DNA from 2 places in the Rothia sp. CCM 9418 genome. Region 1 is predicted to be linked to the other one. Evidence: riboswitches for the same ligand, from Rfam matches in the RefSeq annotation. Region 1 holds a riboswitch; the other holds the start of a gene.
What was found. A riboswitch is a leader RNA that binds a small molecule or an ion and turns the genes downstream of it on or off. The one in region 1 is predicted to bind S-adenosylmethionine.
Positions count from the first base shown of each region.

Region 2: linked by a shared signal. The riboswitch ahead of ACN083_RS07935 (LLM class flavin-dependent oxidoreductase) and the one ahead of metX (homoserine O-acetyltransferase MetX) in region 1 are both predicted to bind S-adenosylmethionine.

Region 1 is NZ_JBLXXX010000004.1:194,197-210,333, reverse strand. It holds gene metX (homoserine O-acetyltransferase MetX) at 1-1,076, opposite strand, end outside; SAM riboswitch class IV at 1,193-1,312, opposite strand; gene ACN083_RS07035 (S9 family peptidase) at 1,481-3,640, shown strand; gene gatB (Asp-tRNA(Asn)/Glu-tRNA(Gln) amidotransferase subunit GatB) at 3,733-5,238, opposite strand; gene gatA (Asp-tRNA(Asn)/Glu-tRNA(Gln) amidotransferase subunit GatA) at 5,238-6,827, opposite strand; gene gatC (Asp-tRNA(Asn)/Glu-tRNA(Gln) amidotransferase subunit GatC) at 6,837-7,133, opposite strand; gene ACN083_RS07015 (transglycosylase family protein) at 7,329-8,099, opposite strand; gene ACN083_RS07010 (hypothetical protein) at 8,161-8,331, opposite strand; gene ligA (NAD-dependent DNA ligase LigA) at 8,614-10,788, opposite strand; gene ACN083_RS07000 (hypothetical protein) at 10,769-10,891, opposite strand; gene ACN083_RS06995 (PP2C family protein-serine/threonine phosphatase) at 10,972-12,036, opposite strand; gene ACN083_RS06990 (adenylate/guanylate cyclase domain-containing protein) at 12,033-13,157, opposite strand; gene ACN083_RS06985 (PH domain-containing protein) at 13,282-13,743, opposite strand; gene ACN083_RS06980 (biotin--[acetyl-CoA-carboxylase] ligase) at 13,844-14,782, opposite strand; gene ACN083_RS06975 (hypothetical protein) at 15,021-15,185, shown strand; gene ACN083_RS06970 (YciI family protein) at 15,182-15,466, shown strand; gene ACN083_RS06965 (acyl-CoA carboxylase subunit beta) at 15,659-16,137, shown strand, end outside.
Region 2 is NZ_JBLXXX010000005.1:77,546-93,682, reverse strand. It holds gene ACN083_RS07935 (LLM class flavin-dependent oxidoreductase) at 1-1,268, opposite strand, end outside; SAM riboswitch class IV at 1,368-1,480, opposite strand; SAM riboswitch class I at 1,656-1,744, shown strand; gene ACN083_RS07930 (AMP-binding protein) at 1,738-3,858, shown strand; gene ACN083_RS07925 (trimeric intracellular cation channel family protein) at 4,160-4,933, shown strand; gene ACN083_RS07920 (glycerophosphodiester phosphodiesterase) at 5,045-6,673, opposite strand; gene ACN083_RS07915 (CoA-binding protein) at 7,399-7,902, opposite strand; gene ACN083_RS07910 (O-acetylhomoserine aminocarboxypropyltransferase/cysteine synthase family protein) at 7,902-9,278, opposite strand; gene ACN083_RS07905 (amino acid ABC transporter ATP-binding protein) at 9,450-10,199, opposite strand; gene ACN083_RS07900 (amino acid ABC transporter permease) at 10,192-10,866, opposite strand; gene ACN083_RS07895 (transporter substrate-binding domain-containing protein) at 10,870-11,685, opposite strand; gene ACN083_RS07890 (trans-sulfuration enzyme family protein) at 11,733-12,866, opposite strand; gene ACN083_RS07885 (RNase H family protein) at 13,045-14,241, opposite strand; gene ACN083_RS07880 (putative quinol monooxygenase) at 14,889-15,197, shown strand; gene ACN083_RS07875 (putative quinol monooxygenase) at 15,270-15,560, shown strand; gene ilvD (dihydroxy-acid dehydratase) at 15,672-16,137, opposite strand, start outside.

The DNA of each region.
Region 1 (16,137 bases):
TGTTTTAGAACTGGTTCTAGGATTTTTTGTAGTTGTTTTGTCTCTAGGAGGAATCCGTCGTGTCCAGCTGGAGAGTAGATAGCTTGTGCTTGTACCGGTTGGGGTAAGGCCCTAGCTAATTCACGTGATTGTTCTGGGTAGAAGAGTCTGTCATTGTGCACATAGGCGATAGTCCATGTGCATTGGCTTCGTTGCAGTGTTTGGTGTAATGTTCCACGATTTCGGGTGATGTCGTGGCTCATGAGTATTTCGTTAATGCTGAGGTAGCTATTTGCGTCAAAACGTTGCACAAGTTTGTGTGCATGGTAGTCCATATATGATTCCACGCTGTATTGTGTACTGTTTTGTGTTTGTTGTGTGCGCCCAAATCGGGTGTGGAGTTCTTCTGAGGTTCGGTAGGTGATATGTGCGATGCGTCGAGCTATCCCTAGTCCTTGGCTGGGAGGTTGTTTATCGTAGTAGTCGCCTCCGTAGAAGTGTTGGTCACTGCGGATAGCAAGGTTTTGTGCTTGTGCCCAGGCTAGTTGTTCTGCGGTGGTGTATGCGCCGGAGGCGATAACGGCGCAGTGACGTACGTCTTCGGGGTAGGTGATGGCCCATTCTAAGGCTCGTGCTCCTCCGAGGGATCCTCCTATAACATGTGCCCATTGTGTGATGCCGAGTGCTTCTGCTAGATGTTTTTCGGCGTGTACGGTGTCTCGTACGGTAAGTTTTGGGAAGGATGACCCCCATGGTTGTGGGGGTTGTTTGTGTGGGTGTGTGCTGTGTGCTCCGGTGCTTCCGTTACAGCCGCCGAGAATATTCGGTGCTACTACAAAGTAGGTGTTTGTGTCGATGGTTTTTCCTGCTCCAACGAGGTCTTCCCACCAGCCGGAAGTAGTGTTGTGCTCATTGTGGGCGACGTGGGTGTCTCCTGTTAAGGCGTGCAAGATGAGCACGGCGTTGTCTTTGTGTTTGTTGAGGTTTCCCCATGTTTCGTAGGCGATAGTTGCGTTAGGTAGTGTGTGCCCTGATTCTAGGGGTAGTGTCTCGATGGTTGTGTGGTGTTGGTAAGTGAGTGTTGTTGGGGTACTCATAGATGCTCCAATAACTATTGTTGTAGTAGATTGGGGCTGTATCTGCACTGTTGTTTCCTCTGGTGTGTTGCCTGTTTGGTGTGCAGGCTCTTATGTTGAGGAGGTAGTGCGTACTGCTCCCGCGCTTGCACCGTCTAAGAGTGTTTTTCTGGTGCCGGGTCTGTCTCAGTGGCACCCCGCCGCGAGTGGAGGGTTGCCGGCTAATAAGCTGAGTCTTGGTATTAGCGCTCTTGACCGTGTTGTTATCGTATCTGAGTGGTTTGTTGTGGGTCGAGCCGTTTCTTCTTCTTTACGTTCTAATGCGGTAGTTTGTCTTGTTTCGTCATATTTTGTCTTTAGAATAGTTCTCATGTCGCGTTGTTTTAAGGGCGCATTATCTATTTTTCTTTTCGGAGGTACATTTCATGTCTCAAGCACCTGTTACGAAGCGTGTGGAGTCTTCACGTGTTCATCATGGCGATACGTTTATTGACCATTATGAGTGGCTTCGTGCTAAGGACGATTCTGAGGTGGTGGAGTACCTCAATACAGAAAATGCTTATACAGAGCAGTCCACTCAGTCACAGCAAGCACTTCGTGAAAGTATTTTTCAGGAGATTAAGGAGCGCACCTTAGAGACGGATCTTTCTGTTCCTTCTCGCCATGGAGATTGGTGGTATTTTTCGCGGACGGTTGAGGGTGAACAGTACCCTGTATTTTGTCGTGTGCCTGCTTTGGTAGACGGTGGTGAGGTGGAGATGTTTTCTCCTCCGCAGGTTCAGGCGGGTGTTCCTCTTGATCAAGAGCAGGTCATTCTTGATTGTAATGAGTTTGCACGAGAGTTGCCGTTCTTTTCTCTTGGGTCTTTTTCGCCTTCGTTAGACGGTTCTTTGTTGAGCTTTGGTGTTGATGATTCTGGCGATGAACGCTATACCCAGTATTTCTTAGATTTAGAGACGTTGACTCTTTCAGAGGAGACTTTGCCCGGTATTTTTAGTGGCGCATATTTGACTCCTGATGCATCAACCCTTATTTATTCTCTTGTCGATGAGTCATGGCGCCCATATGAGATACGGGCTCACCGTATTGGTGCGGGGGAAGAAGATTGTGTTCTTTTCACCGAGCATGACAATGCGATGTGGCTTAGCAGCGCTCTTTCTGCTGACCGGACTCATATCGTTATTACGTCATTTTCTTCTGAGTTTTCGGAGGTTCGTTTAGTTCCGCTTCAAGATATGTCGGCTGAGCCTTTGTTGGTTATTGGTAAGAAGCATCGTGTGCAATACGGTGTTGAGCCTATTCGTATTGATGGTGTGCCTTATGTTCTCATCATGCATGATGCTGACGCTCTTAACTCAGAAATTGTGCTTGCCCCTTATCCAACGTCTCAGCCTTTTGAGCAGTACCGTCAGTTATGGCTTAAAGTTATGCCTCATCGTTCTGAGGTGCGTATTGAGGGGTTTGATTTTTCGTCAACTCATCTTGTGGTGACGGCTCGTGAGAATACGACGGTACGAGTTTTCCTTGCCGATTTAGACCGTTTGCGTGCCTTGTTGCGTTCGCAGTCGAATGCGGGGGTTGTTTTTAGTGAGCCGACCGGTTTTGTGGAGGAAATTTATACGACTGGTGTTTCTCATGTTTCTATTGATTCGCCGGTCATTCGTATTTCGTACACGTCGTGGGTGACTCCCCCTCGAATCTATGACTATTTTCCGCGTACTCAGGAGCTTATTCTTCGCCGCGAGACCCCCGTATTAGGCGATTATCATGCTGAGGATTATCAGGCGTATCGCATGTGGGCACCTGCCCGTGATGGTGCGATGATTCCTATTTCTGTTATTCATCGTGCTGATCTTGATTTGTCTCAGCAGCATCCTGTGTTCCAGTATGGTTATGGTTCCTATGAGGTGTCGATAGATCCTTATTTCTCTATAGCGAGGTTGTCGATTCTAGATCGTGGCGTGATTTATGTGGTGGCGCATATTCGTGGTGGTGGCGAGATGGGACGCCAGTGGTATCAAGATGGTAAGAAACTTCAGAAAAAGAATACTTTTACTGATTTTGTTGATGTTACGGAGTTCTTAGGGCAACGCCCGTGGGTTGATCAGAAGAAGATTGCTATTTCTGGTGCTTCTGCTGGCGGTTTGCTCATTGGTGCGGTTCTGAATCTTGCTCCCGAGAAGTATTGTGCTGCTATCGCAGGTGTTCCGTTTGTGGATGCATTGACGACTATTCTTGATCCAGATCTTCCGTTGTCTGCTTTGGAGTGGGAGGAATGGGGTAACCCTATTGAGGATGCCGAAGTATACGAGTATATGAAGTCTTATTCTCCATACGAGAATATCCGTCACGTCAAGTATCCACCGATTGTTGCAGTGACGAGTTTTAACGATACTCGTGTGTTATATGTTGAGCCAGCGAAGTGGGTAGCTCAACTACGTAAAATGATTTCTACAGACTCAGTGACTCCTCTCTTGAAAATTGAGATGGATGGTGGGCACGGTGGCGGTTCAGGCCGTTACACTGCGTGGCGTGATATTGCGTGGGAGTATGCTTTTGCGCTGACTTACTTATTAGACCAATAATATTTCTGGTTTTTCGGTATATAACAAAAGCGGTGATGTTGCCTCGTTGGAGGCAACACCACCGCTTTTGTGTTCAGCCAGGTGTAAGAGGCTTAGAGTTCTACGCCAAGTTTTTCGAGGATGAGTTCTCGTACACGTCCGGCGTCTGCTTGTCCGCGGGTCGCTTTCATCACTTGACCAACGATTGCACCGACAGCTTGAACTTTGCCACCACGAATCTTTTCCGCAACGTCAGGCATTGCAGCAAGGGCATCGTCGATAGCGCCGCTGAGTGCACCGTCGTCAGAAACAACTGCTAGAGAGCGTTTTTCAACGATTTCGCTGGGTGTTCCTTCACCGTCAAGGACGAATTCGAGAACTTGACGAGCAATTTTATCGTTGATTTTTTTGCTCTCAATGAGGTGGTTAAGTTCCACAACGATTCGTGCGCTCACACCAAGCTCGAGCAGTTCGGTTTCACGAACTTTTGCGAGGCGAGAGATTTCTCCCATCCACCATTTACGCGCTACCGTTGGGCTAGCGCCTGCAGCGACGGTCTCTTCAATTGCGTCCATTGCCCCAGCGTTGACAACGTCACGGAACTCTTCATCAGAGTATCCCCATTCTGCTTTGAGACGGCGACGGCGTTCTGCAGGGGGTTCTGGCAGTTCTGCCCGTAGACGTTCAATCCATTCGCTATCGGTAACCACGGGCACGAGGTCTGGCTCTGGGAAGTACCGGTAGTCGTCAGCGTCTGATTTGGGACGCCCCGGTGAGGTTTCACGGGTGTCTTCGTGCCAGTGACGGGTTTCTTGAACGACTTTTTGTCCAGATTCTAGAACAGCTGCATGTCGTTGAATCTCATATCGAACAGCACGTTCTACAGAGCGTAAGGAGTTGACGTTCTTTGTTTCAGAGCGAGTTCCAAAGGTGGTGGTTCCTTTAGGCATGAGGGAAACGTTTGCGTCACAGCGGACGTTTCCACGTTCCATACGCGCATCGGAAATTCCTAAGTTTTTGACGATTTCGCGGATAGCTGCCACGTAGGCTCGTGCTAGTTCTGGTGCTCGCTCTCCTGCACCAACAATAGGACGAGTCACAATCTCGATGAGTGGCACGCCTGCTCGGTTGTAGTCTACGAGGGAGAAGTCTGCACCTTGAATACGGCCATCTGCGCCGCCTTTGTGGGTGAGTTTTCCGGCGTCTTCTTCCATGTGGGCACGTTCGATGTCGATGGTGAAGATTGTTCCGTCTTCAAGTTCAACATCGAGAGAGCCATTCGCGGCGATAGGCTCATCGTATTGTGAGGTTTGGAAGTTTTTAGGGGTATCTGGGTAAAAATAGTTTTTACGCGCAAAATGCGAAATTGGTGCAATCTCGCAGCCTAGTGCAAGACCCAATTTGATGGCAGATTCTACAGCTTTTCCGTTGACGACGGGAAGCACACCAGGTAGCCCGAGGGATACGGGGGTGACGTTGGTGTTTGGTGTATCGCCAAATTCGTTGGGCGCAGCATCAAACATTTTTGTTTTGGTGTTGAGTTCTACGTGAACTTCAAAGCCTAATACTGGGTCGTATTTTTCGATTGCTTCTTCGAAGCTTAGGGTTTCTTCAGACATTATTTCGCTCCCCCAAAGTTAAAATCGCGAATCAGTGATTCGGTGTCGGGCATCTGTGTCCATAGTGGGGCGCCCCAGGTGTTGTTCAAGAGGGTTTCGAGCCCTGCACCAACACGGTAAAGACGTGCGTCTTCGTGTGCTGGGGCGGTGAATTGGATACCTACGGGCATGCCGTCTTCGTCAGCAAGTCCAGCGGGTAGAGATAGTGATGGGACACCCGCAAGGTTGGTAGGTACAGTTGCGATATCGCCTAGGTACATTGCCATGGGGTCACCGTCAGTTTTTTCACCGAGTTTGTATGCGGTGGTAGGTGCTGTTGGTGAGACGAGGACATCGCATTGTTCAAAGGCTGCAGCGTAGTCGCGTTGGATGAGGGTGCGAACTTTTTGAGCTGAACCGTAGTAGGCGTCGTAGTAGCCTGCAGAGAGGGCGTATGTTCCGAGAATGATACGGCGTTTTGCTTCTGCGCCGAATCCTGCGGCACGGGTTGCTGCCATGACACGTTCGATGGTCAGTGGGCCGTCTTCTGGTAGTACACGAAGCCCGTAACGTACGCCGTCATATTTGGCGAGGTTTGAGGAAACCTCAGAAGACATGATGAGGTAGTACGCGCCAAGAGCCTCTTTGACCGATGGCAAAGAGACCTCAATAATATGGGCGCCAGCTTCTTTAAGTAATTCTAGTGACTCGTTAAAGCGCGCAGTAACACCGTTTTGGAAGCCTTCACCAGTGAGCTCTTTGATGACGCCAATACGGATTCCGGCTAGGCTTCCTTCTCGGGCGCCTTCCCGTGCTTGTTCAGAGTAGGGGCCAACCGGCTCGTTCAAAGAAGTTGAGTCGTGGCGGTCGTATCCTGCGACGGCTTCGTGAAGTAATGCTGCGTCAAGAACGGTGCGGGAGCAAGGACCTACTTGGTCTAGGGAGGATGCCATAGCGATAACACCGTAGCGTGAGATAGAACCGTAGGTTGGTTTAACGCCAACGGTTCCGGTGACGGCAGCGGGCTGTCGGATGGAACCTCCAGTATCGGTTCCTAATGCCAGAGGTGCTTGGAAAGCACCCACTGCTGTTGCGGAGCCACCACCGGAGCCGCCTGGGATACGGTCTAGTGCCCATGGGTTGCGGGTGACGCCGAAAGCGGAGTGTTCGGTGGATGATCCCATTGCAAATTCGTCAAGGTTGGTTTTGCCGAGGATGGGCATACGTGCTTGGCGAACTTTTTGGGTGACGGTACCGTCATAGGGGCTCATCCAACCTTCGAGCATGCGAGATGCTGCGGTGGTGGGTTGTCCTTTGGTGACAATGAGGTCTTTGATAGCGATGGGAACGCCTGCTAGTTCGGGGAGTTCTTCGCCGGCTGCGCGGGCTTTGTCAACGCTTTGAGCGGTTGCTAGTGCTTCTTCTTCGTTGGTGTGGAGGAAGGCGTTGAGTCCGTCTTTTCCTGCGGAACGGTCGTTGCTATCGAGGGCTTGCCCGTCGGTTGCTTTGATACGGTCTAGGTGTGCTTGGGTGATTTCTACTGAAGAGATTTCGCGAGACTTAAGTTTTTCGACGAGTTCTGCAGCAGAGAGTTTAATGAGTTCGTTCATAGTTTTTCCTTAGTCCTCATCGAGAATTGCTGGGACTTTGAATTTTCCGTCTTCTGCATCAGGCGCCCCGGAGAGCGCTTCTTCTGCGCTGAGGGTTTCTTCTACCACGTCTTCTCGGAAGACGTTTTGTAGTGGGATGGGGTGTGATGTTGCTGGAATATCGTCGGATACTGCTTCAGAAACAGATTTGACGGATTCGACGATGACGCCGAGTTCCTGTGCCATTGCTTCTAGTTCGGTATCCGTCATTTCGATGTGTGCCAGTTCCGCTAGGTGCGCAACTGTCTCACGGGTGATGTCAGACATAGATTCTCCGTAGTGGACAAAAGTTTTCTTTTCTAGTTTATCTCTCTGGACTCACTTTAGGCAGTTCTCTTGAGGATATGTGGCAGGTTCTCTCAAAGAACTCAGTGAGGTTAAAGAAAAGACTTCGCTTTCTTCCTCAATGAGTTGAGGAAGAAAGCGAAGTCTTTATGCTACCTAATGGAGATTATCTCGATATTAGAGAGCTGGGATAACGAAAACCTGACCTGGGTAGATGAGGTCTACGTTAGCAATGATGTCTTTGTTTGCGTCAGCAATTACCTGGTAGGAAGGAAGACCTAGCTGGTATGCGATACCGGAGAGGGTATCACCAGGCTTAACGGTGTAGGTGCCAGCGGTTGCTACAGGTGCAGGAGCAGGAGTGGACTCTACAACGGGTGCAGGTGCTACTACGGGTGCTGGTGCTGGTGCTGGTGCTTCAACAACAGCTGGTGCTGGTGCAGGAGCTGGAGCGGTGTATTCAACAACTGCTTCAGACTGAGGAGCAACGGGTGCTGGTGCAGGTGCTGCTACGGGTGCTGGTGCTGGAGCAGGTGCTTCAACAACAGCTGGTGCTGGTGCAGGAGCTGGAGCTACAGCAGCAGGTGCGCCGGCAGTTCCGTATGCGTAAAGGTTGAGCTTAGCTGCACATGCAGGCCATGCGCCCCATCCTTGCATCTGAAGGAGGTTTTCAGCAACGCGAATCTGCTCTGCTTTAGAAGCGTACTGGGGAGACCCGCTACCGCCGGCAGCATTCCAGGAAGACTGGGTGAACTGTAGGCCACCGTAGAAGCCGTTGCCGGTGTTGATAGACCAGTTGCCACCGGACTCACACTGAGATAGCGCTTCCCATGCTTGGAGAGGAGCTGCTTGTGCAGGTGCTACTGCAAAAGATGCTGCGGCGACACCGCTTACTGCTAGTGCAGCTGCGGAACGTGTTACGTTTTGGCGAATGGAAGTCTTTTTCACAATGCTCCAAGTGTAGGCCACCTAACGCTCCACCAATCCCTTGGCTTCAATGCGTTGCCGTCTACCCGTAGATGCTTATTGGGTATCTATTGAGGTTTTGCCCTGTAGACGGACTCAGGTGTGCGGCAAAACCCAGCATATAGTTCAAGGCTTCTTCCAGCCCTGAAATGTATTTTCCCGTAGGTACGGGATTGCGTTCATGGATAACGATAACGTAACGATTTGGGTTCATACAACCTCATTGATGGGTCATCGTGTTCTCACACCATTCATCAGTCTACTTTTTATTGAGGCAACAACAATCTCTTACATTTTGTTTAAATAAGAATGATTATTCCTAAAAATCCGCGTATTTCAGGGAAGGACAACAGTGAAGGTCATCTTTACCATTTCGTTATTTTCGTTATCAAATCGCAACATTTCCCCGTGCAAAAATCACGAAAAAAATTTTTAATTTTCTTTACGACACTCTACGAAAAACTAAGATATTTTGTTACCCCAACGGTAAAAGTTCCTATTCTAAGACGGTCGGCCCCTCCTCAAGGAGCATTTTAAAGCCATCTTCATCTACTACCGGAACACCCAAAGACTCCGCCTTATCCAACTTAGAACCGGCAGCGTCACCGGCAATAACATAATGAGTCTTTTTCGATACAGAACTTGCAGCTTTACCACCACGAGCAATAATCGCTTCCTTAGCAGAATCACGCGAAAAATCTTTTAGCGTGCCCGTCACGACAAGAGACAGACCAGCTAATGTTTGAGGAAAAGTCTCGTCTTGTTCATCAGCCATACGCACTCCAGCAGCAGCCCACCGCTCAATAATTTCACGATGCCAATCCACCGCAAACCATTCTTTAATAGAGTGAGCCATCACTGCACCCACCCCATCAATAACCGCTAAACGCTCTTCAGAGGCATTTTCAATAGCTTCCATAGAACCAAACTCAGCAGCAAGAGCACGTGCTGCCGTAGGACCTACATGACGAATTGACAACGCAACAAGAACTCTCCATAACGGCTGTTCTTTTGCTTTCTCTAACTCTTTAAAAAGCTTCTTTGTATTTGCGTTAACGACAGAAGGTTTCTTCGCTGTACCACGCGTATAAAAATATGGGACAAGCTCATACTCTCCGCTAAGAACCCCACGCTTTTTCTTCTCACGTCGTATTTTCACATCGGCAAGATCTTCTGCGCGAAGATCAAATAAAAACGCTTCAGAAACAAGAGGAGCAACATCAGGCTCAGCAGGAGCAGTCAACGCTTTAGCCGCTTCAAAACCCAATGCCTCAATATCAAACGCACCACGACTTCCAGCATGATAAACGCGTTCTGTCAGCTGAGCAGGGCAAGAGCGAGCATTAACACAACGAATATCAACATCACCCTCTTTAGCAGGCGCTAACGGCTCACCGCAAGAAGGGCATTTCCGAGGCATCTCAAAAGCCTTCTCGCTACCATCGCGCAAAGCAATCACAGGCCCCACAATTTCTGGAATAACATCTCCAGCTTTACGCAGCACAACGGTATCACCAATTAGAACACCTTTAGCCTTAACAACGTCTTGGTTATGTAACGTTGCACGTTCAACCGTCGAACCAGCCACTTTTACTGGCTCCATAACACCATAAGGAGTCACACGTCCGGTACGCCCTACATCAACACGAATATCAAGAAGCTTTGTATGAACTTCTTCAGGCGGATATTTATAAGCAACGGCCCAACGAGGAACACGAGAAGTGTAGCCTAAGCGTTCTTGTGTCGAAAAATCATTAATTTTGACAACGATTCCATCAATCTCATGCGCAAGAGAATGACGTTGCTGACCATAGCGTTCAATGAATTCAAGAATTTGCTGAGTATCGGAGAACAGCTCAGTATAGGGACTCACCGGAAGCCCCCATTGCTCAAGAAGAGCATATGTCTCGTACTGAGAATCTACTGAAAGCCCTTGATGCGTACCAATACCATGCACATACATTGATAGAGGACGGCGAGCAGTCACTTTCGCATCTTTTTGACGTAACGATCCAGCAGCCGCATTGCGGGGGTTTGCAAAAGGTGCTTTACCTTGAGCAATCATCTGTTCGTTAAGAGCCAGAAAATCTTGAGAAGAAATAAAAATCTCTCCGCGAATTTCAACTTCTTCGGGGTGTCCTTCACCGGAAAGTTTACGAGGGATAGTCCCAATAGTAAGAACGTTATGAGTAACGTCCTCCCCCGTTGTTCCATCACCACGGGTAGCTGCCCGTACAAGTTCCCCATGACGATACAACAGGTTAACTGCTAGACCATCAATTTTTAATTCTGTTAGCCAACGAACAGAGGATAGCCCACTAAGGTGCGCGTTCTGTTCAGTTTTGCTAAGCCACTGTTCTAGTTCAGGGATAGAAAAGACATCTTCAAGCGAATACATGCGACTGATATGAACAACTGGAGCGAAGATAGAAGATGGTTCTGCCCCAACCTGCTGGGTTGGTGAATCTTGAGAAATCAGCTGAGGATACAAGGCTTCAAGTTTTTCAAGCTCAACAAAAAGCTCATCATATTCTTTGTCAGAGAGAATTGGTTCGTCGTCTACAAAATACTTTTTTTGAGCCTGACGGATTCTCTCCATCAAAGCAATATAGTGCTCTTGTAGCTCAGCTGTTATTGGTTCACTAGATTGTTCAGTTGAGGTAGAGTCCATCTTCTTCTCCAAGGTTCACAGGCGCTGTGTTACGCCAGTATTCGCATTGACCAACGTATATGGTTTCGTCTGTTGAGGGGTGGCTTAAGAGTATTTCGTTCATAGAAAAGCCCCTAACTACATTTAATCAGTAGTTAGGGACTTTCCTCTGGGGGTTAACCCGAAATATCCTCAAGAATTACTTTAGCGCAATTCTCTCTCATCGTGATAGGACTCTTGTTCCGCCACTGTCGTAGATTGAGATTGATATTCTTCTGCAGAGCTCACAATATGGTGCTGTTCTGTTGAGGTAAGCGCCTTGAGATGCTCAGCTCTTTCCTGAGCTGTTTTTTCCGTCACGACATCGGCAACAACAACGGTAATATTGTCTCGACCGCCAGCCCGTAGCGCCGCCGTTTGAAGCACTTCTGCGGCATCTTGAGGATGTTCGACAGTTGCTAATACTCTCGCCATATAATCATGAGACAACTCGCCAGATAAGCCGTCTGAACAGAGCATCAAACGGTCTCCTTCATGAGCGGGAATCACCCAAAAATCTGGTTCCCAGTAGTTTCCAGTTCCCAGCGCACGTGTAATAACGTTTCGACGAGGGTGTGTAAGCGCTTCCATCGCAGTAATTTGTCCGGTATCTACAAGGTATTGCACTTCAGAGTGGTCTACGGTGATTTGTTCTAGGGTGAGCCCTTCAACGCTTCCTGCAGAGAAAGACATGTTATGTGCGTCTGTTTCGACGTCTTCTTCACGTACGAGACGATAGGTACGAGAATCACCTACGTTGAAGATGAACCACATGTACTGGTCGCCAATGTTCGTCAGCCAAGCACCGGTTACGGTTGTACCAGCACGCTGAGAGAACATCTCTTTGATACGTTCGTCTGACTCACCAATAATGGAACGGATATGTTCAAGAGTCCTCATGATTTGCCGGTTTAAGGCTGTGGTCTTTTTACGACGTCGCCCGAGAAGCCCCTGATTGCTATCGGTGGAGGCGTTGTCTTCTGCGGCAAGTTCTCGCGCGTAGTTCTCTTGCTCAGCATCTGTCATACCGCAGGGGCGAGAGAATAAGTGGTTATAGGCGATGGTCCGTGCGCAAAGTCGGCTTGCATGTTCACCGGCTTCGTGCCCGCCCATCCCGTCTGCAACGATGTGCAATGTGCCAACTACAGAGAATGAGTCTTCGTTATTGTCTCGGTAAGCACCAACGTCGGTGGCGCTTCCAGAGAAAGTTGTTAGTTTTTGTGCGGTCATTCTACGTCGATCTCCAATTCGTTGCCGGTAGCTGATTCAACAGCTATAGGCGTTATGTCTCCGAAGCCTCGAACGCTGCGCTTTGGCTGTGGTGTGAAGCGGAAACGTCCATCATCTTTTAATGTTTGGGCAGTATCGTCATTGGTAAGTACCATACCAGCATCTGCGACACCTACTAAGCGTGCAGCGAGATTTACAGTAGGCCCGTAGACGTCTCCTAGCTTGGGAAGGATACGTCCCCACACGAACGCAACGCGAGTGTGCGGGAGGTCTGGATGTTCTTCAATTGCTTTAGATAAGGCTAATGAAATACGTGCGGCAGCATCTGGTGTTTCTGTCAGGAAGAGAACTTCATCCCCAACAGTTTTGATGATTCGTCCACCACCAACCGCTATAATTTCTGCGCAACGTTGCTCAAAAGTTTTGACGAGTTTACCGAGTGTTTTCTCATTCATCTGACATGAGAGGGTCGTATAAGAGACTAAATCGATAAAACCAATACCGCGCAGTAGAGGCAAATCAACACGGTTCTCGGAGATTCCTTCTTCGTTACGCAGTGCTAGTCGTAGCACTCCAGCGTTGTATTGTCTGCGGTAAGTGTAGGAGAGTATCTCTTGTAACGTTGTGATGAGTTCTGGTAGTACTTTCAGAAGCTCTTGACGTGCTTTACCATCGCTAAGACCTTGTTGTTTTGAAATGTCATCGACGATTTCTTCGATTTGCCACGCAACGATTCGATCTGTCAATTGCCCCATGGAGCGGGCGATTGACACTGTTGTTTCGAGGTCTAAACCGTGTTTGTCGGTTAGTTCAACAACTTTTTTGAGGCCTTCGGCGTCTGCTCCAGTGAAGTATATTTCGTTTTCGGAAATATCTGGTATTCCCAGTGCGTGCCAAATTTTGCTTGCTAATAGAGGTGTTGACCCAGCCTGTTCTATGACTTCTTTACTCGTGAGGTTTCGCTGTGTGCCGAGGAGAAATTTTTCGAGGGCTTTTACCGCTTCACGGTCTTCTTTAGTGCGATAGACGTTGCTTTGTACGCGGTTATTTGAATATTCGAATTCTTCTTCCAGAGGCCCTGGATGAAGATTATCGTCTGATCCAGGTGCCGGTTTTTCCACGGGACTATCCTTTCTCATGCTCTCGTTGAGACAATAAAAACTTACTCTGTGATTTACAATACTCTACTTGTGGAGAGTAATACGAAGAATGACGAAAAACTGTTCACCATCTTACGATGTGGAACTATATATATGGCGCTAAACCGTCATTGTTATAAGCGTTAAATTCTTGACACGCTTGATTCAGTTGCTCCGAAAATGCTTGAGGACGGGGAACACGCTGCAGCACAAGAGAACCTCTTGGGGTGTGAACCATCAGCTTTCCAATTTTTGTAGATCCAAGCCACGCTCCTTGAACAGCGCAGCTAATAATGTTCGTGAAGCCAATCGAAACAGAACGATTATTTCTCCACCCGCGCTGGATAATGAGCCGGTGGGTTGTGATGAAGTATTGGGTTGAAAAATACCGGTTGAGACGTTTAAACATCTGATACAAAAACACGGCTGTTAACAGATATCCGAGGAACGACCAGATGAAGCTAGCTGTACTTATAGCAGAGGCAAAGTTGACGCAGAATACGCTGAGCAGAAAATACAACATTGGAGGTAGCAGGCAATACCGATGCATTCTGGTTGCAACTCGCACCGATTCTCCCTCTAGAAGATTTCCTCGTAGTCTCATAGCTCACTTATCTTACGGCAATGAACGGTCTCTTGTCTCAGCAATATTAAAAAAGATAGTCTTTCTATGCTCGACGCAGATGAATCACGTCGCCGACTGCATAGCTTTGGGATGCTCCGGAGTCTGTTGTGATGATGATTTCCCCATCTTCGTTAATATCTTCTGCGACACCATGTATTTTCTGCCCGTCGGGTAGCTCTATGGCAACTCGTTGACCGAGTGTAGACATTTTGGTTCGGACGCTATCCATGAGGCTAATTCCGTGTCGTTGTAAGGCAGAGGGGACGCCGTTGACACGAGCAAAATCTTCATATCGTTGAGCAAAGTTTTCGCAGAGTTTCTCGAGTCCTTCGTCAAGACTTCGCGGTGTCTGGGTTGCAGCAAGAACAGAAGTTGCTGTTGGAACAGGGAAATCTTCTGGTTCAAGGTTAATGTTCATTCCGATACCAACTATTGCTGAAAGATTTTCAGCAGATTCTACCGCGATTTGAGCTAGTATTCCGCAACACTTTTTGTCGCCAATGAGCACGTCATTAGGCCATTTGAGGTGAGCTTCAATGCCCCAAAAGTTGAGTGTGTCAATTGCAGCCAGAGCGAGGAGTACGGTGAACCAGTGGTATTGTTCGGGTGCGATACGGTGAGCGGGGTTAGCGTGTGGACGAATCATCAATGATGCGCAAAGAGAGCTACCTTCAGGGGCAACCCATTCTCTATTGAGTCGGCCTTTTCCATGCGTTTGTTGTGTTGTTGCGATCACGGAAAGTTCGCCCCATCGCCGGTTTTGTAAGGAATCCGCCGATGTTAAGAGTTCATGAGCGTAGAGGTTGGTTGAGGGAACGGTATCGAGGAGGAGAACTTGTCGGTATTGGTGGTATGGAGCGTTAGATGGGGTACGGCTTACCTCGTATTTGAGGTAGTTATCGAGGGTTTGTATCGGTACGCTCATGGGTGGTGTTCTCTCTTGAAGTTGTTGAGCCTCATACGAATGAGGTTTTGAAGCCATTATTCCATAGCGTATTTTCTGATGTCTTCTGCTGGCGAATGATATAAAGTCTTTTATGGTGGAGAGTACAGAGGCAAATGAGAATTCTCGGCTCTATTGTGGACCACAGTTTTGCGCATATTGTGCAGTTCGTGCGAATAAGTGAAACCGGTAAGTAAAACCCTCCCGCTCCTGAATAAACGATCTAGTCAGGGGCGGGAGGGCGTTACCCCCTGACTCTAGCAAAGGAAAAATTATCATGACAAGCAAACAAGTTATTGCACTATTGGCAATAATTACCGCAGTAACAGGCATTATTCTTGGCTTTCTTGGAAAGCCTTGGTACTTCCCGTTTTCTGCAGTATTCCTCTGGGTTGCCTACATGAATCTCTCGTCCAGCCGGAAACAGAAAGAAAACCAATGAGTATCTTTATCTGCACTTATAACTACGCTCCAGCAGAAGAACAAGAAAAATACCGGCCAGAGCACCGTCTGTATTTAGGTTCCCTTGTTGAACAAGGAATCATTATTGCTTCTGGCCCTTATGTAGGTGGTGAAACTCCAGGGGCTATGCTCCTCTTTAACACATCTTCTGCAGATGAGGTTCATCAATATATCAGCCAAGACCCGATGTATCGTGGTGGAGCAGTGCTCTCTTATTGTGTACGCGAGTGGAACCCCGTTTTAGGTTCTTTAGGCTGCTAGTCTGACCAGCTATTACAAATAGCACGACGCCCTCAACATAATTTGTTATTTTTGTGACGAGATAAGTACTTATCGGGTATTTTCGTCACAAGAAACATCCTATAGTTGAGGGCATCATATTATTCACCAAACTAGCTGTGCCTTAGTACGGTGACGTTAGTGAATGCCCACAGTCAAGGATGTCCCGTGTCTATGAATCACCACAGCACAGCAGAAGAATCTTCTACACACGATTTGAGTACAACTGCAGGTAAGCTCGCAGACTTCTATGATCGTCGAGAAAAAAGCTATATGCCTTCTGGACAAGAAGCAGTAGATCGTCAACATAGTCGGGGCAAAAACACTGCAAGAGAACGTATTGACATGCTCCTCGATGAGGGGTCTTTCGTAGAGTTTGATGCTTTTGCTCGACACCGCAGCACAGCTTTCGGCATGGAGAAAAAACGCCCATTAGGTGATGGCCTCGTCTGCGGTTATGGAACAGTAGACGGTCGTCTTGTAGCAGTATATTCGCAAGACTTCACCGTATATGGAGGTTCTCTTTCACAGGTTAACGGCGAAAAAATTGTTAAAGTACAAAAATTTGCCCTCGATAACGGATGCCCAGTGGTTGGCATTAACGATGGTGGCGGAGCACGTATCCAAGAAGGTGTCGCTTCATTAGCGATGTT
Region 2 (16,137 bases), on a different contig from region 1:
TCAAAAGAGCCAGGAGATACATGGTAGGCAAGGTTGATACCATCTAAATCTCCCTCGTCAATCCAGCGCTCCAACTCATCGGCGACAGTCTGAGCAGAGCCAACAATTACATCACCCATACCACCGATAGCGCAATGACGAGCAATATCAGCACGAGTCCACTTCGTCGTCTGAGACTGCAAGGTAAAAGGTGTCAAAAAGGATTGAATGGATTCCGTCTTGACATACTCAAGAATCTCGTCCTCATCAAATGCTGAAAGATCAACACCAGACCAACCACCAATAATCCCTTGAGAAGACTCTACATCCACATATTTCAAATAATCCTGATACTTCTGCTGTGCTTTCTCGTCTGTCTCGTCAACTACCACCGAAAGCATGGCAAGAATCTTCACATCATCACGACGCCGACCGGCACGTTCAGCCTCATCACGGATACGAGAGGTCACATGCCTAGTCAAATCTGGACGTAACGCAGAAATGAAAATCGCCTCGGCATGTTTCCCCGAAAAAGCCTGACCGCGAGAAGACGCACCAGCCTGAAAAATAACGGGAGTACGCTGAACAGACGGCTCGGTCAAAGAAATTCCAGGAACTTGAAAATACTTGCCCTGATGCAAGATAGGATGAATTTTCTCAGGATCTGCGAAAATCCCGCGCTGACGGTCACGTAGCACCGCTCCGTCTTCCCAAGAGCCTTCCCACAACTTATAACAAACGTCGAGAAACTCGTCAGCAATTTCGTATCGTTCATCATGCTCAATCTGACCGGCAAGCCCCTGATTCTCTGCCGCAGATTGAAGATAAGAAGTCACCACGTTAAAACCAACACGACCACCCGTTAAATGATCTAACGTCGCATAAGAACGAGCCAAAGTATAAGGCTGGTTATACGTCACGGCAGCTGTCACTCCAAAACCAAGATGTTCCGTGACTGCTGCCATCGCCGAAATCTGTAAGAACGGGTCACCTACCGGTACCTGTGCACCATCACAAAGTACGGGTGCAACAGAATCCTTATATACGTCGTATACGCCCACCACATCAGCGATAAAGACCGCGTCAAAAAGCCCTTTTTCGCACACTTGAGCTAAATCTGTCCAATATTTAATGGTGTTATATTCATCGGCTCGCGAGCGCGGGTGACGCCATAAGCCGAAGCTTTGGTGGCTTGTTGTTGTCATATCAAACGCATTGACAACGATACGTTTTTTAGAAGAAGACGGTGTCGTAGTGGGTTGTTCTGTCGTGGCGGTATGAGTTGCCATAAGTTTTTTCCTTTGCGTTCTTAGAGGAGAGAGCCCTCCTCTATGAGGCGTGGCATGTCGAAAACCATATTTTTCGGTGTTGATATGCCCGACGCATAGGCGCCGTATTTGCCGTTGTGATTATTTTGAGCCGGATCTTCATCTGGGGCACCCCGCTACGGAAAGAGGGTTGCCGTCCAACGAGCCAGAGCTTGACGTTGGAACTCGTGATCGCTGGGTTTAGCTTATAAAAAGTTCTTCTTGGTACCCAAGAGCTTCAGTGTTTATTGCGGTGGGTGACGTTCGCTAAGGAATATGACTCTATGCAACGTCATGTGTTCATCTGCTGGCAATGGAAAGTAACGTCTAGATGAATGTGTACGGAAGGTATTACGGTAGAACTCGTCTAAACCATCCAGAGCGACTGAGAGACCTGGCTCTAAGACGTCGCAGCAACCTCGCTTATGCGGTGGTGCTAACGCCAGAAACGATGGGAGTATCGATGTCGTATTGTTCGTCTTTTTCTTATTCAGACCCTCGAAATCAGGTGCAGAATCCGGCAGATGTTTCAGATCAAGAACGTATTGATTTTTGGGCAAGGCAGGCGCGAGAACGTCTTAGTTGGGGGAAGCTATGGGATGAGGATAAAACGCATGAGTTTATTCCTCCTCGTTTAGTAGACGTTCGTGAAGATGGTGTTCAAGAATTTTCTGTTCCAACGATTAAGTGGTTTGAGGGTGGTCAGCTCAACGTTGCCTATAACTGTGTGGATAGGCATGTAGAGCAAGGTTTTGGCGACAAGGTTGCGCTTTTCTTTGAGGGTGAACCTGGTGATCGTGAAGCTATCACTTATGCTCAGTTGCAACGCCGTGTGGCTCAGGCGGCACATGGTTTAGAGCGTTTGGGTGTGGTTAAGGGTGATCGTGTTGTTGTTTATTTGCCGGTGATTCCTGAAACTATTATTTTTGCTCTTGCCTGTGCGCGTATTGGGGCGATTCATTCTCTTGTTTTTGGCGGTTTTTCGGCGGAGGCTTTGAAGTTTCGGGTAGAGGATACCGGTGCCAAGGTATTAATTACAACTGATGGTCAGAATCGTCGGGGTAAGGTTGTTCCGGTCAAGTCGATAGCGGATGAGGCGTGTTCGTCTGAGAATAATATTGAGCATGTGGTGGTGGTGAACCGTACCTCAGCTACCGAGCAGGAAAGACAGAGTGTTCCGTGGTGTTTGGGGCGAGATGTTTGGTATCACGATTTGATTGAGGGTGTTCCAGATACGCATGATTACCCATTGCATGATGCTGAAGATCCGTTATTTATTATTTATACGTCGGGGACAACGGGCCAGCCTAAGGGTCTTGTTCATACTATGGGCGGGTATTTGACGCAGACGGCGTATTCTCATGCGTTACTTTATGATTTATTACCCGATATTGTTGATGCTGATGGTGTGCTTCGTCCTGATGAGTTAGCTACTCGTAATAATCGGCAAAAAGTTGCGGATACTGTTCATTGGTGTACAGCCGATTTGGCGTGGGTGACAGCTCATACTTATGAGATATATGGGCCGTTGGTCAATGGCGTAAGTCAAGTAATTTTTGAAGGTACACCTGATACTCCTACTTTTGAACGGCATTTTGAAATGATTGAACGCTATGGTGTCACAAACTATTACACGGCGCCAACGTTGATTCGTTCGTTGATGGGGGCTTTCCCGCATGGCCCAGAGCCTGGAAAATATGATTTTTCGTCGGTTCGTCTTTTGGGTTCTGTGGGTGAGTCGATTAATCCACAAGCTTGGTATTGGTTACGTGAGCATATTGGTTCTGGTCGTGCTTCCTTTATTGATACGTGGTGGCAGTCTGAGACAGGTTCAACGATCTGTTCTCCTCGTCCGCATGATCCTCAGTTTGCGCCTGAGGGGACTTTTGAGCAGGGTACTCCAGGTATAGCTGTCAAACCAGGTTGTGCTACTCGTGCTATTCCGGGGGTTTCTGTGCGTGTTGTTGATGAGCACGGTGAGCCGGTTCAGACGGGAGCTCAAGGGTTCATTGTGGTTGATAAAGTGGGCCCGTCGATGGCTCGTACTGTGTGGAAAAATCCTCAGCGTTATCTTGATTCTTATTGGAGACATTATGGGGAGCGTGGCTGGTTTTTGGCTGGAGATGGCGCAAAGCAAGATGAGGACGGGGATATTTATATTCTGGGCAGGATTGATGATGTTATTAATATTTCGGGGCATCGTCTTTCGACGATTGAAATTGAGTCAGCTTTAGTACGTCATGAGGCTGTAGTTGAGGCTGGTGTTTGTCCTGTTGAGGATGAGTTGACGGGGCATCAAGCAGTAGCTTTTGTGACACTTAGTGATGAGGGTAAGGCGTTGTCTTCTTCTGAGCTACGTAAGGTGTTGGAGTTGCATATTCGTTCTGAGATTGGCCCTATTGCAAAGCCTAAAGATGTGGTGGCGGTTGCTGAGATTCCTAAGACTCGTTCAGGGAAGATTACTCGTCGTTTGTTGTCTCAGTTGTATGAGAGGAAACCTCTAGGAGATACGTCGTCTTTGCAAAATGATGAGGCGTTGCGGGATATCGCTCAGGTTTTGTCTTGCTCATGAGGGCAGGCAAAAATCATGGTTGTTTCAACAGTATCGAGATGCGAGTGTACTAATTCACTAACATCACATGATTATTTGCGTGGTTGGAGTCTTTCATCCTAAGAACCTCTATGCGAGATGCTCTCATCGAAGAATATCCTTACTATCCGCTTTAAAAACAATGTTCGTGAAAGGGCGGCTTACCGTGTGTGGTAAGCCGCCCTTTCGGACAATACTACCTGTACCGGTGGTCTGTACATGCTGTAGCATGTATCGGTATTTATTGAAGTCATTCTATCGATATGAAACGTCAGAAAGAGGCATGCGTATGCAGGTATGGGATCCAAGCGTGCTCTTTAGAGTGGTCGATGTAGCAGCAGTTGTTGCTAATGGTTTGCTCGGTGGCGCAGTTGCTCGCGCATTCCGCTTTGATGTTGTAGGTTTTATTCTCTTAGCGGTGCTCTCCGGTATGGGTGGAGGGCTAATCCGTGATGTTCTTCTTAACACTGGTTTACCCGTTGCATTGACTGATTCTGCGTATTGGGCGGGTGCTCTCATCTCAGCATTGTTAGCGTACTGTATTGATTTGGGGAGTCGTTGGGCTAACCGTGTTTTAGTTGTTGTGGATTTTCTGGGTATGGGTTGTTGGGCCGCTACAGGAACTATTAAATCTTTAGGTATTGGGCTTCATTGGCTTCCGGCTATTGCCCTTGGTGTGGTGACCGCGGTGGGCGGTGGCGTATTGCGAGATATGATGGTCAACCGTATTCCAGCTATCTTGGGAGGTAATTCTCTCTATGCGACAGTAGCGGTTGTTGGCGCGGCAGAGACTGCTCTATGTACGACACTTTTTTCTTCTCCTAATATTGGGATGGGCATATCCATTATTTCGTGTCTAGTTTTTGGGCTTCTTGCGCACACGAGGCGTTGGCAGTTGCCGGAGCCTGTTAAGCTTTCTGTTCCTCGACCACGTTTCAGACGTAAAAAACCTGAGACTCATACGATTGCTGGTGAAGGCTGGACGCCGGGGAATCCTCTTACCGAGAATTTAGAAGTTATTCCGATGAGCCAGGTCAAAAGAACATCACACAAGTAATGACATACCTGTTTTTAACGGTGATATATGCAGAACCCCGCAGCTAGTCTGCGGGGTTCTGCATAGGGTTGAGGTGTTGTGGATGGTAAGAGGTTTTAGCCGTCGATATCCCTAAATTTTGTAGGTGACGACGTTACTCAAAGCGAGAGCTCCGCCGTGTGCAGCATCTTGATAACGCCCAAAATGAACGTATGCTCCGCGATATGTCGTATCGGCGATGGGCGTAGAACGCGCCCCCGCAACATCAATAATGATGTTTGATGGTCGGACGATAATTTTGCCACGAATATCCTCACCTGCAACAAAAGGTGTGCGAGGGCGCAAGGTTACTAGTGGTGTTAGGTGCGCTGATCCAGCGTCAACACGTAGTAGCTGAACGACATCTCCTGAAACGTATGCACCGTTTTCATCGATGACGGATGCACCGGGGCGAATAGCTACGATGTATCCGCCGCCACGAGAGTTTGTGGTATCGAATTTTGCGGCGATACCAAAGGCTGAATCGTCTTCTCGCCCGAAGGCAAGATAACCGTATTGCCATGTTGTTTGAGGGAGGGCGTCTTTCCACTGCATCGTGAAGTTGATGACGTAACTATCAGCGGTGGATGTGCGGTGAGCTAATGGGCCTAGAAGGATAGAGTCGTCATAGGCTTGTTGATGGACGAGTTCACCGTTTTCCCAGCGGGGTAGGTTCACAACATCTTGTTGTCCAGCCGGTAGCATGCCGTGTAGTCGTCTGCCTTGTTCTAGGGCAAGGTTGGGGCTTGTTGTTCTTCCGCTGAGCCAGAAGGGGTCTGGCGACATGAATCCGCGAACACCTAGGGATGCAAAATGTTCTTGTACCCAACGACGGTGGGTTTCCCAGACGATAACGGGTTTTCCGAGATTGATAATTTGTGATATTTTTTCGTCGCTCATGGAGCTTTCAGTACGTCCAATGACGGTTTCGAAGAAGGGCACTCCCAGCATGTCGACGTTATCTGATGATGCTAATTGCGCAATGTCTTCGAAGGAATCGTGTGCGTCGAAGTAGCACCAGGTGGTGAATCCTGCTTCTTTTGCGTACCGAATGAAGCCGTTGTTGCCGTCGAATTCGCCTTTACCGTTGCGGAACATTTTAATGACGACTTGGTCTTGCATACCGCGGGCAGTTAGGAGTTCTAGCAGCTTGGGTTGACCGGCAGAGTCTTTAGCTTCAATGAAGAGAACAGCGGAGCCGCCTACGGATTGGTAGGGGCCGCCGGCTTCGGTTGCGAGGATGACGCCGAGGGCTTCTTCGAGGGTGGTGATGTGTACGAGGGGTGTGTTAGGTCCGAGGAAGTCTCTCATATCAATGAGAGGGCGTTTAACTTCGGCGAGGGTACTTGTGCTGACGTACCCTGTTTTTTCGGTGGTGGTGCGGCGTAGTGCGTTGTCGTGCATACAGACGAGTTCTCCGTCGGCGGTGGTACGCACTGATATTTCTACAGCTTGAGCGCCTTTGAGGATGGCTTGTTGATAGGCGTAGGCGCTGTGTTCAGGGTTGACGTCTCCTGCCCCACGGTGGGCTATGACGAATTGTTCTTGTGAGAGGAACTGTTCAACGAGTGTTGGTTGTGGTTGTTCTTCTGCGGTGTGGTTCTGTTCTTCTGCGTAGGCTGTTGTTGTGGCGGCGCTGAGTCCGAGTGTTGTGGTGGCTCCGGCTACCCAGCGGAGTGCGGTTCGACGGGATAAGCCATGAGAATGTTGTGGTATCGACATGGAGACTTTCTAAAATATGAGGTTATAGGGCCCTTGGGTATAAGGGTAATGTGGTCAGTTAGTTTTTACCAGATACGGTATCTGGAAAGATTATTCTCTCAGATAATGTTCTTGATGAGTTTTATCTCGTGATGTTTTTCTAGTTCAGGTTCTTCCCTGATTATGGCAAGGATTCTTTTGAGGAAAACACAGAGTTACTTATTTGATTCTCAAAACTTTTTTATTTTACCAATAGTTTTCAAAGAAAAATTTTCAGTTTTAGAGTTGATCATGAAAGCTGTCAAAACTGAAACCACGATAATACATCGTAGATACTTTAGACAACACTCTGCAAAAAAGTTTCACTATTTTAAAAATCTTTATTTTTGATCTGACCTGCGACGTCATTGATTTAAAGTTCAATTAATAATGATATTCGTCATCGTGTCGAGATACTCTAGAGAACAATTACCGTATAATCTCTAACGTCAAATATTTAAATATTTGCGGCCGCTTCTTGCGGTAATCATCTGTGGACATACCACGTATGAGAATCATTATAAGAATTATTCTCAGAGGTTTTCTTGGGGAAGAGAATCGGTAGTTCACATCTACGCAGGAAGGTGCTGACATACTTTGGGGAAGGTCATGTCAGCACCTTCCACCGCGTAAGAAACAACAAGCATAAAAGACTCATGCTCCTCAACGCAAGAAGGAACATGAGTCTTTTATGTATCTCAAGAAAACTATGCTGTTATTTGACGGCGTGAACTGACCACACCAGTATTAAAACCGGCAAGATGCAAACCCCCATGAAAACGGGCATGCTCAATTTTGATACACCGGTCCATCACGACATGCAATCCAGCCTGCTGGGCAATCTCGGCGGCTTCTTCATTCCACAAACCTAATTGCATCCACACGGTTTGAGCGCCGACCGCAATCGCTTCACGCACCACATCAGGAAGATCCTCATGGCGGCGAAAAATATCAACAATATCAGGAGCTTCAGGCAAATCCGCCAAAGTAGCATACACTTTCTGCCCTAACACCTGTTTCCCTTTCTGCGCTAACAGGGGGTTCACAAAAAAGAGCTGGTAATCGGCAGAAGAATTCAAATACGTTGCCACAAAATATGATGAGCGTGAAACTTTATCGCTCATACCGACAATAGCGACACTGCGACTACGACGAAGAATCCCTAAACGTTGCACAGCAGATGGTGCTTCCCACGTACGCTTCGTAGACATTAACGCACCTCCTGAGCAGAATTACCCTGTGATAATGATTCTTGGGTTCGCAGAATCTTTGCCCCATAATGGTCTTTACCCGTTGCGGCACTCAGCGCCTGATCTAAGTCCCATACAATGTCATCAAGGTCTTCTAACCCCACAGAAATACGAATCAAATCCTCCCCTACCCCAGCAGCGTCAAGTTGCTCCGCGCTGAGCTGCTGATGAGTTGTTGATGCAGGATGCAATACAAGCGTTTTTGCATCACCAATATTCGCTAAATGTGAAGCTAACTGAAGATTCTCAATAAAGCGCGCACCAACTTCACGAGCAGAATCTTCAGCGCCTGCAACAACACCAAAGGAAAACACAGACCCAACCCCTAAAGGCAGAAGTTTCTGCGCCCTCTCATAATGAGGATGATGAGCAAGACCAGCATAATTGATATAGCGAATACGGGCATCTTCATCAAGCCATTGAACAAGGCCTTGAGTGTTCTCCAGATGGGCGTCCATCCGCTGAGCTAAAGTTTCAACGCCTTGAAGCAAGTTAAATGCTGCTTGAGGACTTAAAGACGGGCCAAAGTCACGTAACTGTTCAGAACGCAGCTTCGTTAAGAATCCATATTCCCCAAAGTTGCCCCACCATGAGATGTTGTTATAAGAGGGAATTGGTTCTGTCATTGTAGGAAATTTTCCATTAGCCCAGTTGAAGCGGCCAGATTCCACCACAATACCGCCCAGAGTTGTCCCGTGACCACCAAGGAATTTCGTCATCGAATGAATCACAATATCTGCACCATGTTCTAGTGGACGAATTAGATACGGCGTTGAGAGCGTCGCATCCACCACCAAAGGAATGTTGTGAGAGTGTGCAATAGCGGCAAGACCTTCAAGGTCAGCTATCTCTCCAGAAGGATTAGCGACAACTTCGGTGTAGAGAGCCTTCGTTTCAGGGCGAATTGCATTCTCAAAATCTTGGGGGTCAGTTCCTGACACAAAAGTCGTATCAATACCGAATCTTCGCAAAGAGACATCAAGCTGAGTAATCGTCCCACCATATAGTTGAGAAGAGGCAACAATATGGTCTCCGCTTTGGCAAAGAGCCGCAAAGGTAATGAACTCGGCGGCCATTCCGGAAGCTGTGGCGACAGCTCCAAGACCACCTTCAAGAGAAGCGATACGTTCTTCTAAAGCAGCAACAGTAGGGTTTCCAAGACGTGAATAGATGTTGCCGTATTTTTGGAGAGAAAAAAGGTTGGCGGCATCTTGTGCGTCGTCAAAAACAAAAGAGCTTGTCTGATAAATCGGGACGGCGCGCGCCCCGTGGATCGCGTCAGGGGTAGCTCCGGCGTGGAGGGCACGAGTGCGAAAACCAAAGGTATGTTCAGCCACGGTATCTCCTCAAATGATGTAACACTGACGGGTCAACCCGTCACAAGACGTACCCCTATCTTGGCTGATGCACATCAGCAATGCACCATCGTGACGGCACATTGCTGATATTGCGTTTTATTGAGTTTTTATCGTTAAAAGTTACGTTATAACCTCACACAGGAACATCATCTAGATGTGATAGTCCGTAGTGTCATAAATATTCAAGAACTTTTGAATACGCTCTGAACTTGAGTTGAAGAACCCAGATGGGGCTCCCTCGTACACTATTTCTCCTTGGTCTAAGAAAATAATACGGTCCGCAACTTTCTGAGCGAACGCCATATTATGGGTGACCACAACTAAAGAGCGGTTCTCTCTCGCCAAAGCAATCAGGACTCTAATCACTTCGGCTTCTAGTTCGGGATCTAGTGCACTTGTTGGTTCGTCAAAAAGTAGATAATCCGGATTTACGGCTAAGGCACGAGCAATGGCGACACGTTGCTGCTGACCTCCTGAAAGGTGGTCTGGGTACGCGTCCGCGCGATGTTTCATTCCTACTTTGTCGAGTAGTTCACTAGCAAGAGCTTCAGCTTTTTCAGCGCTCAGGGTGCCGTTGAGCACGGGAGCTAAAGCCACATTTTTGAGTGCGGTGTAATGAGCAAAAAGGTTGAATTGTTGAAAGACCATCGCAGAGTGTGACCGAATTCGGCGAATGTCTTCCGTCTCAAGATTTTTGCTCAGGCTGACCGTATCAGAACCGATTGTTAGCGTTCCTTCTTCTGGTGTTTCAAGAAGATTTAAGCAGCGTAGCAATGTTGATTTACCAGATCCAGAGGGGCCAAGAATTACGGTAGTTTCACCATCATGCACATCGAAAGAGAGGTTTTTGAGGATGGTCTGTTCCCCGAAACTTTTTGAGATGTTTTTGACACTAAGCATGGGAACTCCTAATGTACCGGCTACTACGTTTTTCGAGGACTCTTTGCACCGCAGAAAGAGCGGTAAAGATTATGAGATATATCAGTGCAACCTCAACATACATTGCTAATGGTTCAAAGGTTCGTGCCGCTACTTGTTTTCCTGCTTGGAAAAGGTCAATCAAAGAGATGGTTGAAACAAGTGAAGTACCTTTTACTAAGTCAATGAGGTCATTACCTAATGGTGGTAAAGCAATACGTGTAGCTTGAGGAATAACAACATGTCGTAATGTTTGTTGACGTGTGAAGTTCAGCGTTTGTGCTGCTTCAAATTGTCCACGTGGGATAGATGCCACCGCTGCTCTAAATGTTTCTGCAACATAGGCACCAGTATTTAGACTTAAGGCAACGATGGCTGCCGTCCACGGGTCAAAAGTGATTCCTATTTTAGGTAGACCATAAAAGATGAGGAATAGCTGAACAAGCAGCGGTGTCCCTCGAAAGAACCATACATATCCTCGTGACATCCATTGGAGAAGGAAGAAGCGATGTGTTCTTAGGGCGGTTGCCACCAGCCCAATCAGCAGTGCAAGGATGAAGGAAACAACTGCTAATGGGATGGTGACTTGAATGGTTGCGATGAGTAGTTGAGGTAAGGATTCTGTCCAGAGGTTTAAAAAGTGGTCCATAATTTATGAGTTTTTAGGGGTGAGGTCTATACCCACGTATTTTTCGTAGATGGCTTTGATGTCGCCGTTGGTGAGGTGACGTTCTAAGGAGTCGTCGATAGCTTTTTTGAGTTCTGGTTGATCCTTAGGCATGAGAATTGCAGCTTCTGAGGTTCCGCCGAGTTGCCCGTCAAGAAGTCGAATAGGTGCTTCGGGGTGCTGTTGTTTGTAGATTTGGAAGGTGACAGCATCATTACCGCAGCAGTCTACACGTCCGGAGAGGACTTGTTCGATAGCCTCGTCAAAGCCGGTGACGGTGACGATGCGCGCTCCGGCAGCTTCTAGGAGTGTACGGAAGTTTGAGGTTTCAGATGAGGCTGCGGTATGCCCTGGGATGTCAGAGATGTTGCGCAATTCTGAAGAGTCAAGAACAGCTACTTTGCCTTCTGAACGAACATAGGTGGTAGAAAAGTCGTATTTTTTCTGTCGTTCTTCTGTTGGGGAAACATTGTTGATGACGATGTCGTAGCGGTCTGCGTCTACTCCTGCGATGAGCGAGTCCCAGAGCGATTCAACATATTCTGCTTTAACACCTAGGTCTTGGGCGATGAGGTCTCCGATTTCTTTTTCCATGCCGACGAGGTTTCCGGATTCATCGTGGTAATTCCAGGGGCGGTAAGTTCCTTCCATGCCGATGCGGATAGTGCCTCGTTCTTTAATCTGTTCCAGACGGTTGGTTTTTTGCGCCGGTTGGGAGGATGAGCATGCGGAGAGTAATCCGGCTAGGCTGAGGGCTCCGGTCAGGGCGATGGCAGAGCGTCTGTTCAGGGTGTTTTTCATGGGTTATTCCTCACGGTGTTGTTGATTTTTATATGGGATAGAAATTTTTAGGATGCGTTGAGTGCTGTGGTGAAGTCTTCGAGCAGGTCTTCGTAATCTTCGATTCCTACGGCTACTCGGATAAGCCGTGGGTGCACTCCAAACATGTCAAGGTGTTCTTGGGTGTAAGCGCCTTGAGTCATTGTTGCAGGTAGACATACAAGAGATTCAATACCGCCAAGGCTTACAGCAAAGCTGAAGATGTTGAGGGCTTCGATGAATTTTTGGATATCGTGTCCTTCTGCAAGGATGAAGGAGAATACTGCGCCTTGGCCTTGTGCTTGTTGAGATTGAATTTTTGTTTCTTCTGCGCTTGCAGAGCCGGGGTAAAGGATACAGTCTACTGCGGGGTGTTTCTTGATGGCTTGAATGAGGCGTTGTGCGTTCTCTTGTTGGCGCTCTAGGCGTAGGCCGAGAGTTTTAACGTTTTGGAGTAGACGGTAGGAGTCTGCAGGCGGGAGTATTCCACCGAGAATGAGTTGTGCTTTGTGAAGTTCTTCAGCTAGCTCAGGGTTATTTGTTGAGGCGACTCCGCCGAGGAGGTCAGCATGTCCAGATAGGTATTTTGTGGCTGATTGTACGGTGATGTCGGCGCCGAGTTCGAGGGGTCGTTGCAGGTATGGGGTTAAGAAGGTGTTGTCGACGACGACGATGGCCCCGTTTCGGTGTGCAATCTGGCTGATACGTGTAATGTCGCTGACTTTGAGGGTGGGGTTTGTGGGCGTTTCGAGGAACACCATGGTGACGTTATCTGAAAAGTCTTCATCGGAGAGGGTCGTGAAGTCTGCAATAAATTTGACGTGTGCTCCGCGTTTGGGAAGTTCTATGGTGGCAAAGCGGTAGTTTCCGCCGTAGCTGGGCATTCCCATCAGAAGTGTTTCGCCGTTGCGTACGAGTCCTAGTGCGGCGGAGCTTGCTCCCATTCCAGAGGAGTACACGTAGCTGTATTGTGCGTTTTCAAGTTGCGCCAATGTAGTTTCTACGGCGGTTCTGGTGGGGTTTGAACCGCGTTGGTATTCGTATTCTCCGGGTGTTCCGTCGCTAGGTTGTATGAAGGTGGAGGCTAGATAGATAGGAGGAACTATGGCATTTTTTTCGAGGTTATGTACGGCATGTATTGCTCGTGTGGTGAACCCTGCCATGTTTTCTCCTGAGGTGTAGGCGTGCGTTATCGTTGTGAGAACAAGCCTATATCCTCAGCAGTCAAATTGACGAGTTTTTATGACGCAATTGTTACGAAGATTATTTCCACTAGCCAACCGTGTTTTTTATGGGCAAAAAATATATTCCTCCAAAAGTATTAATTTTTTATTGCCAACCTCAGCGCCAAAAACGGTTCCGCGCGTGAATAGCAGAAGGACGAATCTGAACCCACGAAGGACACTGCAAACGCACAGCCCTTTCACAATCAGTCAACGCCACAATAATCGACTCACACCGTTGGTTGAAAGCGTGAACATACCCCTTAGCAACCACCTGCCCCGGAAAATGACGATGCATCTTCGACACAGAATCCGAGGACTCTTGAAGACCATGCCCAGAATGTCCCGGAATATGTTTAACAATCACACGATAATCACGAATCGCTTCAGTGAGTTTCATCATCTCAGCAACAACTAAATGATCTTGAACACCCTCATTTACCCATTTCTCAAAAGAGCAACGGTTATGGGCAAGACGCAAGACAAACGTCAAAGCCCCCAAAGAATCAGTATGAATCACTAGCTGACGCCCAGGGTGATAAAAAATATTAAATGCTGCCAACATGGCAGAAAGCTCACCAGTCATAATATTCGTCGCATCATAATGCAAATGGAAGTAGAAGCCTTCTTCGCTGACACCACCGATACCCATACGACCGCCGCGAGAATACTGCTTGTTCTTTGAAGCGCGGAAAGAACAGTCTGTAAAAACCTCATATACGGGTAATTCTTCTACAGGACGTTCACGTTGGTCTTCTTCTTTCTCCTGACGAGCTATCTCGGCAGCACGCTGAATATGCTCATCCAGAATTTTTCGGTCACAATCACTCGTCAACCGGATATGTAATTCCCCCAAAGAATATGAGTCTTGAGGATTCAATAATTTATCGATAGGACGATACTGCATAATGGTGCGTAACGTTGGAAACTGCTGAAAAAGAAGCTTCAAATAGCGCACATGAGCAGTAACCGTCACCAAATTATTCTTATAGAGCGCTGGGATATACTCCCAACATTTAAGAATCGCTCTGCCAATCATGCGAACATGTGCCTCATCGCATGGCTCTAAAAGTGAATGAGAACAAGAGTCCGTCACCGGCTCAATCTCAAGTATTTCTCGATCACCGTTCTCACGGGAAATAAATATCAAACATGACAGCCCTGTATAACATCGTCCTTTTTCTTGAATTGATTCCATTAAGAGCGCGATAACAGCTACTCCTAAGTCTATAAACCCTTCTGGATACGAGGATGTATAGTCTGGGGCTTCCCATGTAAGCGTAGTTTTTTTAATATGTGCTGGTGATATTTTCATCTTCTCCACCTCCTTAAGTTGGAATGTTCCATCATTAAATATGTGGCGTGATGCCATCTGTCGAGCGGCTAACCCGCTCCTTATGATGCGCTGATAAATCGTTAAGATTTTTACTGATAAAACACTACGCAGGTGCAAGAAAATTATTCAATATTTAGGGTAAAGACTAGTAGAGGTGCCTCATTCTTAAGGCTTTACGTATGGTTGTTGAGTCATCGCACTATCGTTTGCACATATATCCACACCTAGCTACGTAATATTGCTATCAGGTGTTTTCTCAGCGTTGCGCGTGTATTCAAAACAGGCGCTTGTATCATGAGGTCTAAAAAACAGCGAACAGAACATCGCGTGAACCGCTCTTATGAGAACTTAGAGCAGTAGCTTGTCCTCGAGATACGACAAAGCATATAACCAATTTCTACCCCCTTACGTTCTTTAAAACAGTTATCCCATATATATCTTTTATATCTTTTCTATGTGAACGAATCAACACTTTTTCTCTGCAAGAGCAAAAAGACAGAATATCCGCAGACAGCTATCATGGAATGTCCCACGTGCTGATACGCCCCTCGTCATCAGCCTCAAGCGGTGATAGGTTGATACCCCACACACAAGGAACCAAACACCCATATACTTTAAGGAGCATCATGATCGGCGTGTACGCACAAGCAATCATTAAAACCACCCATGCCCAAGAGTTTGAAAAAATAGCGCAGCACCTTGTTGACAAAGCTCAAGAAGAACAAGGTATGGTCAGCTATAACTTTGGGTCACTAGCCACCGAAGAACAACCGGCAGAACACCGAGAATACGCATTCATCGAACGATGGGAGTCCATCGAAGACCTCGAAACTCATATGGATACTGAGCATTTCAAAAAAGCTGACCAACAATGCCAGCGCCTTCTAGCATCTCCCATGCAAATTACCATCTATGAGCTTCCCACAGCGTCCTAACTGCTGTTAGGCTCTAAATACACCACATAATATGAGCCACATCCCAACCATTCTCATGTTAGGAGCAAAACCATGATTGGTGTTTTTGCCAAAGTATCCATCAAAGCAGAATCTATCGAAGCATTCGAAAAATCTGCACACACCCTCGTAGAAGCAACACGCTCCAACGATGAAGGACTCATCAGCTACGACTTTGGAACTCTCTCAGAAGAAGGCACCGAAGGCGAATACGCCTTCATCGAACGCTGGGAATCTCATGACGCACTCAAAGAGCACATGGGCAAAGAGCACTTCACCACAGCTGTTGGTGAGTGGGAAGAATACCTCGCAGAGCCCCTACAGGTAAGCGTCTACGACTTCTAAAAATTAGCACTGTTCCTCAAGGATGAGAGAAACAGAGCACGAAGAAGGGTGGGGTGGCACAGACATTATGTCTGTGCCACCCCACCCTTTATGTTGAGCTAAAAATATTTTTTAGACAGAAGTCTCGTCGCTGTACTCCGGCGGAAGAATACGCACGCCACCCTTATCAGCAGAAGCGGCCATCATGCCATAGGCGCGAAGCGCCTTTGATACGCGACGCTCTCGCGGTTTTGAAGGATTCCACGGAACAGCACCCTTGCGAGCGCGACGCTGTTCAAGAACCTCGTCCGAAAGGTTAACACGCAAAATACGGCGAGAAACGTCAATCTCAATTTCGTCGCCTGTTTCCACTAGTCCAATCGCTCCACCTGCTGCAGCTTCAGGAGAAACATGTCCGATAGAGATACCCGATGTGCCGCCAGAGAATCTTCCGTCTGTGATGAGCGCACAGGTTTTTCCTAGTCCAAGACCTTTAAGATACGAGGTGGGGTAGAGCATTTCTTGCATACCGGGGCCGCCTTTGGGGCCTTCATATTGAATGACCACGATATCGCCGGCTTGAACATTCTTTGAAAGA